Regions from separate parts of the Candidatus Contubernalis alkaliaceticus genome, predicted to be linked through region 1. Evidence: a T-box and tRNA genes for the amino acid it is inferred to sense, from the RefSeq annotation. Region 1 holds a T-box; the other holds one or more tRNA genes.
The links. A T-box is a leader RNA that pairs with one kind of tRNA and senses whether it is charged. The one in region 1 lies ahead of leuS (leucine--tRNA ligase), so its partner is inferred to be a tRNA-Leu.

Region 1 (4,208 bases):
CCCCTGGTTCTTTATCAAAGGGAAGGTCTTCGCTTGTGGGACTGGTATATCGGAGGAAATACCAGGAGGAACAAACGAAGGTATCCATAGTATCTGTTTCTCTCCGGGCTTCCCCGCCGCACTGTGGGCAGACCGCCTTCATGAAACTCTCCGATTCCGCCAGAGGTGACTGGGACTTGTTCTCAAAATGTATATCTAAAGGCAGGATTACCGGCAGCTGCTCAAGAGGGACAGGTATTGTGCCGCAGCGTTCACAGTAAAGAATGGGAATAGGGGCTCCCCAATAACGCTGACGGGAAACCAGCCAATCCCTGAGCCTATAGTTTATATGAGCTCTCCCCCAGTTTTTCTCCTCTAAATAAGAGGTGATTTTCTTAATACAGTCTTTAGATTCCATCCCGTCAAAATGAGCAGAATTGACCATTATCCCAGGCTCTTCAAAGGCTTCGGTCATACTTTCCAAAGTTAATTGGCTGTCCTTTGGTTTAATAACCTGCCGTATAGATAAATTATATTTTTTTGCAAACAGAAAATCCCTCTGGTCATGAGCAGGCACAGCCATGATGGCACCGGTGCCGTAACCCATCAACACATAATTGCCTACCAGTATAGGGACTTCTTCTCCGTTTAAAGGATTAATACAGTAAGCACCGGTAAAAACCCCCAGTTTTTCTGTATCTCCCGAAGTCCTCTCAATTTCACTTACTTTCCTCATCTTTTCAACAAAGGCCTGGACCTCTTCTTCATGAGGAGTTCCGGCAGTAATCTGGCTGACCAGCGGATGTTCCGGGGCCAGCACCATGTAAGTCACCCCATAAAGGGTATCAGGCCTGGTGGTGAACACTTGAATTACCTGCGGAGAATCTTTCACCGGGAAATCCACCTCTGCTCCTTCACTACGCCCAATCCAGTTTCTCTGCATAATTTTGACCCTCTCCGGCCAGTTCTCCAGTTCTTTCAAATCTTCTAAGAGACGGTCAGCATAACTGGTAATCTTAAAAAACCACTGTTCCAAGTCCTTTGTGGCAACATCGGTGCCACAGCGCCAACAAGAGCCGTCTTCTACCTGTTCATTGGCCAGTACAGTCTCACACTGGGCACACCAGTTTACCGCAGCCTTTTTCTTATAGGCCAGGCCCATTTCATACAGTTTTAAGAACAGCCATTGAGTCCATCGATAATAATCAGGATAGCAGGTGGTAACCTCCCGGTTCCAGTCATAACTTAACCCCAAAGATTCCTGCTGTTTTTTCATATAGGCAATGTTCTGGTCTGTCCACTGGGAGGGATGCACATTATTCTGAATGGCTGCATTTTCCGCCGGCAGCCCAAAAGCATCCCAACCCATAGGGTGAAGGACATTGTACCCTTTCATTTTAAAATACCGGGCCAGGACATCCCCAATGGAATAAACCCTCATATGGCCCATATGAAGTTTCCCTGAAGGATAGGGGAACATCTCCAAAACGTAATACTTTTCTTTTCCCGGCTCATCCCCGGTCTGATAAAAATTAGTCTTTTTCCAAATATCATGCCACTTAGGCTCAATTTCTTTAGGGTTATATTCTCTGCTGGTCATAAATTTTTCCTCCTGCCATAATGTTTTCTAACTTCTTGGCACTTGACACACAAAAAACTCCCGTCTGTTGGGACGAGAGAATTTTTCCCGCGGTACCACCCGAATTAACGCTGCTGGACTTTAAAAATAAAATGTCATTCAAATGTCCTGCGTTCCCTTTTAAAAAGCAAAATAACGCTGCCAGCCGTCTCCGAATATCAACCTTTTATAAAAAGGCCTTCCCCGGAGATGCTCCGAGGCGAGTTCAGCTGACCAAGACTACCGGCTTTTCACCTGCCGCCGGTTCTCTTTTGAATCCTGGTTAAAAGCTTACTACTCCTCTTCAAAGCATGTTAAAAATATTAAATATATTATTCCTTTTCCGAAAAACCCATGGAAGTTAAGGAACTGTTACTTTCGGGATAAATCTGGGAGCTATTTTTCCACAAACGTTCGAGATTATAAAAACTCCTTACCTCCGGCTGGAAGATATGAATAACCACTTCACCAAAGTCTAATAAGACCCATAATCCTTCTCGGTACCCTTCCTGCCTCATAAGAACATAATTATGCTCGTCCAGTTTATCAACCAAAAAATCGGCAATGGCTTTAACTTGAACAGCCGTTTGACCGCTGCAGATAATAAAATAATCAGCAATTAATGAAATCTTTCTAATATCGCATATTACCACATCTGCGGCTTTCTTTTCCTCCAACAGGTTAACGGCTTTCAGAGCTAAATCTTTCGCCGTTTGGCTCACAAAACCCCTCCTTAACCTTTATATTAGTATAACCTTCATTAATCCCTATTATACCTTATTGCAGCCTTTCTGTTAACCGCTTTTCATCAAAATTATGTCCAATAATAATAGTAATCTGTGCATTATGGCCTTCAATAATCTCCTGTTCCACTTCAGAACCCTCAAACAGTTCTGCCAGGGTTTCGGCGATTTCGGCCGTTTCCAGGTCTTCAATACGGCTTATTATCTGTGTAGAGGTATAGTTAAAATGATCCGCGTTGGCTACCCTGACCACTTCATAACCCAGTCCACTCAGGGCCCTGGAAACCCGGTTGGCAGTTCCTCCTACTCCCTTACCGTTTAAAACCTCCAAGGTAATCCCGGATTCAAGACTTAGCATCTCCCCGCCGGTTAAATCGTTAATCAGGCCTCGGGTCTCTTCCCTGTCCACCACCCAGTAAGTAACTTCATCTATTTCCTCCCACCAGCCCGGAATAATTTCAGCGGAAACCTGTCCCTTATAAGACATGTCCTTGATATGATTATAGTACTGTAACAATTCTCTCCATGCCATATTGGTGCTGACCAAAGGAGACAGTCTGCTGATAGACCCCGGCAGTCCTGTAATCAAGTTTTTCCCCATCACTTTCTCCCCCAGAGCAGCCATAAAGATACGCTGTCTTTCCAAACGGTCCAGGGCATGCTCCCCCTCTAACTCAAAGGTAAAATACTGGTATACTACCTGCTCTTCCAAAAGATATTCTCCCCGGGGAAAAACAATTCTCTGGTTATTGGTTAAGGTTTCTTTCACATCTACCGTGATATTTTTCACCGACTTAATAGCCTGGGGAAGTTCCCAATAATTTATCTCAAAATAGTAATGCATTGGCATATACAAAAGTTCCGCTACTGTTTCCACCAGAAGAGGCAGCTGATTGGAAGCACTTTCCAAGGCGTAAATATTCTCCACCTTTTCACCACCATAGTCCCTCAAGTACACCTGGGTTTCTCCTGGAATATGAAGCATAAAAGCCCTCTTCTCAGAAGGATTAAAACTCACCACCACCAGCTGATCTATGTATTTTTTTCCGTTCTCTCCAGTATCTACTCCCACCAGTAAGGTATTTTCCCATTCCTCATCCCCGGTTTCTATCAGGCTTTCCGAAACCACGGATTTAATCTGTAGACTGTTTAAAAGACTCACAATCCTTACGGTAATAAGCAGCAAGGCAATGAAAAGCAGTACTGCCGACAAAAAAATAACTTTCTTTTTTTTCAGGCGAACTGTCTTTTTTCTCTGCATTAATCTATTCCTCCGGACTTGTCTCTTTTTTCACACAGAATAGCATTACGAAAATCTACAGAATACGGGTGAAGGGGAAGCCCCCGATTCAGGACATAACGTATAGTCGCATCTAGTGCTTCAAGCAACGCCTCTCTTAAATCCCTTCTGGACAACACCCTGATTTCTTGGACTCCTGGAAAAGAACGATTTTCTTCAATATAGTCTGCTAAAAAAACAATGCGGGATAAATCCCCCATTTGTTCTTTTCCGGTGGTATGAAAACTTATAGCTTCAATAACTTCCGTATCCGCCAGGCCGAACTGCCTTTTTAAGACTTGGGCACCCACTGGGCCGTGCAGCAAATCCGGAGACAATTCCTCTACCAATTGAACGGGGATTCCCCATTCCCGGGCTTTTTTTAAAAGCTCACCAGTCTTAAACTGCTTTCCAAAATCGTGCAAAAGGCCGGCTGTTTCCGCTTTTACCGGGTCCGTACCATAAAGGAGAGCCAATTCTAAAGAAGCTTTTTGTACCCCAATTGAATGAATAAACCTTTCTGAGTCCAGTACTCTTTTTAAAATTTTTTTCCAGCTGTTTAAGTTAATGATCCTTCACCTTCCAAGCG
Region 2 (4,208 bases), 1.0 Mb from region 1:
GTATCTTTAATTTATTTCCCTGCCAAATCATGGGACTAATCATATTTTTTCCAATCCTTATACCACCATTTTCCCGGGGGTTTTCTCACAATTACATTGGACTTCCTTGGGCATCTTAGCAATAGTTCCCATTATTAATTGCTTTACTTTATCAATATTTTCTGCCATCATCTGCAGAACTTCCTCATGAGTTAAAATACTCTTGGATATTCCGGCTGCATAGTTGGTAACCAGTGTAACTGTGGCATAACACAAGCCCACTTCCCGGGCTAAAACTACCTCAGGTACGTTGGTCATTCCTACTACATCTCCACCCCAGGACCTAAACATCTTTATTTCCGCAGGTGTTTCAAATCGGGGCCCTTCAGTGCACACATAAGTTCCATAATCCAATACTTTCAAACCTGAAGGGGCAGAATTTTCCAACAAGTGCTTTCTTACCTCCGGACAGTAGGGTTCGGTAAAATCAGTGTGCACAACCCCCTCTTGACCATCTTCAAAAAAAGTTAAAGCCCTTTGTTTGGTAAAATCGATAAACTGATCTATTAATACGGCTGATCCAGGTGGCATTTCCTCATTTAAGGAACCCACTGCAGCAGTAGAAATGATACGGTTTACTCCAACCTTTTTCAATGCCCAAATATTAGCCCGGTAATTTATTTTATGAGGCGGCACCCCGTGAGTCATTCCATGCCGTGGAAGGAAACAAACCTCTTTTCCCTGAAAAGAGCCCTGGTATATTAAAGCTTTCCCATAAGGAGTATCCACATCTATCTCCCTTAAATCTTCTAATATTTTCGGATCATAAACCCCTGTTCCTCCAATTACCCCTACCCTTATTTCCATTAGTTACCTCCCTCTAATATTGTTTATACCTAAAAAACTATTTTTCCAGATGAAGCGTCAGCCTAAAAGCACTGGAAGCCCTGCCTGAACTTTCCTGAACTTAATTATTAACCTAAATTACTTTTCTCCCTAACTAAATAACGGCAATTAATAAGGTTTGGCAAAATAAGACTCATAGCTTATTATAACTAATAATTATTGTTTAGGCAGTATAATTTTAGCAATTTATGAAAATATGCCATTTTTTATTTGTTTTTAATTTTTGAATATTGATTTTTTGCTTTATTTTTTTCTCCACTTAATTCGTAAAGTACTCCTAATTCCAAATGAATAGCAGTTATGCCACCCTTCAATTGTGAGGCTTTTTCAACATAGTAAATAGCCTCTTTTAAAAAGCCTAAATTACCATATGATTTTCCCAAGTAATAAAAAATTTCCCAATCGTCATCAAAATATTTCAAAGCATTTTTGAAATGCTCAATACTTTCTTCAAATTTGTTCATATTATAACAGGTGGCCCCCAAATTAAAGTAGACATCCACAAAATTATTATCCAGTTTTAGAGTATTTTCAAATTCTTGTAAAGCCTCTTCATATCTTCCCTGTTCCGCATAAATGTTTCCTCTGCAGTTATGAGTAACTGCCTTAAACTTAGGGTTCTGATTCAAAGCCAAAATCAAGTTAAATTCTTTTAAAGCTTCCTCATGATTGCCTAATTCACTATAAGCCATGCCTAAATAAAAATGACCGGCCATAAAATTTGGCTCTCTTATTATTACATTTTTAAATTCTTCTACTGCCTCATTCATCATAGATAAGTCAAAATAGCCTATACCCCTTCGAAAGAAACGTGTAGTTTCCAAATCATCTATACTCATAAAAACATTCTCATCCATATTTTGAAAGACATTTCTGGTTGTGGTGCCAGGATTACTAATTTTATCCTCCTCATTTTCAAAAGTTAAATCATCATCAATTAAATCTAATTTTTCCAATAACCCATCGGGTATAATATCAAATAGTTCTTCCGGTATATCTAATTTATATTTTAACTGCATATTATTCACTTTTTCCTCAAATTTAAGCCAATAATTCACCATTTGATCCATCTGTCTGCGAAGCTGTAAAAGTTGTTCTGTTAAAATTTCTGTTTCCTGGTCACTGGGAACTGATGACAACTGTCTATCAATATCCTCAAGTTTTGAAAATATTTTGTCAAAAAACTGGTCAATCATATTGTTTACCCTCCAAATAAAAAAATTCTTTGTACTGTTATTTGCAAAAATGATAGAATGTATACCTTAACATAAATGGGTGTAAATTAAAATATGAAATCTTTTATACCCAGTCTGTGTAGGGATTTGTAGTGGATTTGTAGAAATTTGTTTAATTATTTTTATTTTTGATTTGACGTGTTAAGAAAAATAAGTTATACTATAAATTGTTGTTTTGGGGTGTAGCCAAGCGGTAAGGCACGGGACTTTGGATCCTGCACGCGGAGGTTCGAATCCTCCCACCCCAGCCATTGAATTATTTATAAAATGTGTTATAATGTTTTAGGAGAGCCATTAGCTCAGTTGGCAGAGCACCTGACTTTTAATCAGGGTGTCGAAGGTTCGAGCCCTTCATGGCTCACCATTTATGCGAGAGTGGCGGAACGGCAGACGCGCTAGGTTCAGGGTCTAGTGCCCGTACGGGTGTGAGGGTTCAAGTCCCTCCTCTCGCACCATTATTTTTAAAAAGATATTTTAGTTAAAAACATTTAAATCTTATAAATAAAAACCGAGAGCCCCCACTCCCGGTTGATTTAACACAAATTACTTACTTTCTCCTTCTGATAATTAAGGAGATTTTTCTTTTTCATAGTCTAATACCTATTAATGGTTACATTAATACTTGCTATCGAATTAATCTATCTTACTACTGTTATTCGAAGTTAATAGTTCTAGCAAGATTAATTTCTCCGGTGAAACTCTCGGCTCCCATCCTAACCATATATATACCTGCTTCCTGGCCAGTTATTTCACACGAATCTTCCTCCCCGATTGCAAAGTTATATAAAACTTCATTATTTGGAGAAATTAAAAGTAAACCTAAGTTTCCTGATTCAACACTTGTAAAACTGTCAATCCTCAATCTATTCCCTTGCTTTATTTCTGTTGCCATTATACTACTAACTCCAGATGTTAAACCACCCTTCATAACAAGGCTGTCCAGATCAATATCCTCAAACTGAGTGACTATTGTAATATTATTCCGGGTTGTAGCTGTACTAACTCCACTGGTTCTGGCGCTTATAGTTTTTCCTGATAATTTTTCTAATGAAATTGTTGTTAGTTCAGTACTTTCTCCATTTGTGTCCTCAATATGACCGCATCCAGTTAGAAAACAAATCAATAAAAATATGATTACAGTTATTAATGTCCTTTTCATTTAAGATTCTCCTAAATCCTGTTGTATTTTATTAGTTAACACATCCAATGCAGCTTTTATTTCACTTCAAATTTGACAGTTTCTTCATGATTGTTATCTATGTAGAGTTCTACCTCATATTTTCCTTCAGGCCAATCATTATCCGGTTTAGATAAACCAAAAACAAATCCTGTATCTATATCTTTTGTAGTCATTTCTACCTCATCAATAACAAAAACAGGATCCATTTCAAGGTAAACCCAACTTGATTTTATTTTTGTTCCATCCGGAGCGTTAACTACATCCCCTGAAACATAAATCATAGGAGCATCTGTTGAAAAAGTATTTGTAACAACCGTCGGTTCATTAGTTTCTTTGTTTATGTCTGACGCAACCTGAATATTTTTGAAATTTGCAGTGCTTGCACTAAATTCACAACCAATAAGAAATAATAGCAACACCATACAAATCATGAAAACTGAAATACCAAAACCCTTTTTACCCATAAAAAAAACCTCCCTCTTTTTTTAAAAAAATTTTTTGATGGACATAATAAGAAAAACATAGCATAAGATACATTAATATGCAATAATATTATTTTTTTCTTAAATATTAGTTATTCAAACATACTACTGTTATAGAGGTATTCTTCCCTGCTGTACCATAGTGTTGTTTTTCCTGGACCCAAGACTTCTGGTTACGGGACAAATTAAGTCCAATTAATGTAAAATGAATTTAGTGCAAATTGACTTTTCCCTTCCAATATTTTATAATTTATGAAACAATATGTAAATTAATACCGATATATTATAAAATCAAAAAAAGGGTTATTAATATTATGGGAAAAGATAAAATCAAACTGACAAAAAACCGATGTAACGAACTAGATGGTAAAACCTGGATTCGTAACAGTATAAGCGTTTGGGATGATATAAGTAAAACTTCAGAAG

Region 2: it has a tRNA-Leu gene. The T-box ahead of leuS (leucine--tRNA ligase) is inferred to sense a tRNA for this amino acid. The anticodon was not compared.

The regions. Positions count from the first base shown of each region.
Region 1 covers NZ_CP054699.1:3,067,473-3,071,680, forward strand. Annotated here, with positions in the region: gene leuS (leucine--tRNA ligase) at 1-1,579, opposite strand, end outside; T-box leader at 1,645-1,914, opposite strand; gene rsfS (ribosome silencing factor) at 1,930-2,319, opposite strand; gene HUE98_RS15190 (LCP family protein) at 2,375-3,601, opposite strand; gene yqeK (bis(5'-nucleosyl)-tetraphosphatase (symmetrical) YqeK) at 3,601-4,191, opposite strand.
Region 2 covers NZ_CP054699.1:2,042,134-2,046,341, forward strand. Annotated here, with positions in the region: gene mtnA (S-methyl-5-thioribose-1-phosphate isomerase) at 1-43, opposite strand, end outside; gene mtnP (S-methyl-5'-thioadenosine phosphorylase) at 58-846, opposite strand; gene HUE98_RS10195 (tetratricopeptide repeat protein) at 1,092-2,081, opposite strand; tRNA gene HUE98_RS10200 (tRNA-Gln) at 2,297-2,371, shown strand; tRNA gene HUE98_RS10205 (tRNA-Lys) at 2,409-2,484, shown strand; tRNA gene HUE98_RS10210 (tRNA-Leu) at 2,490-2,575, shown strand; gene HUE98_RS10215 (hypothetical protein) at 2,773-3,279, opposite strand; gene HUE98_RS10220 (hypothetical protein) at 3,336-3,764, opposite strand; gene HUE98_RS10225 (DNA methyltransferase) at 4,004-4,208, shown strand, end outside.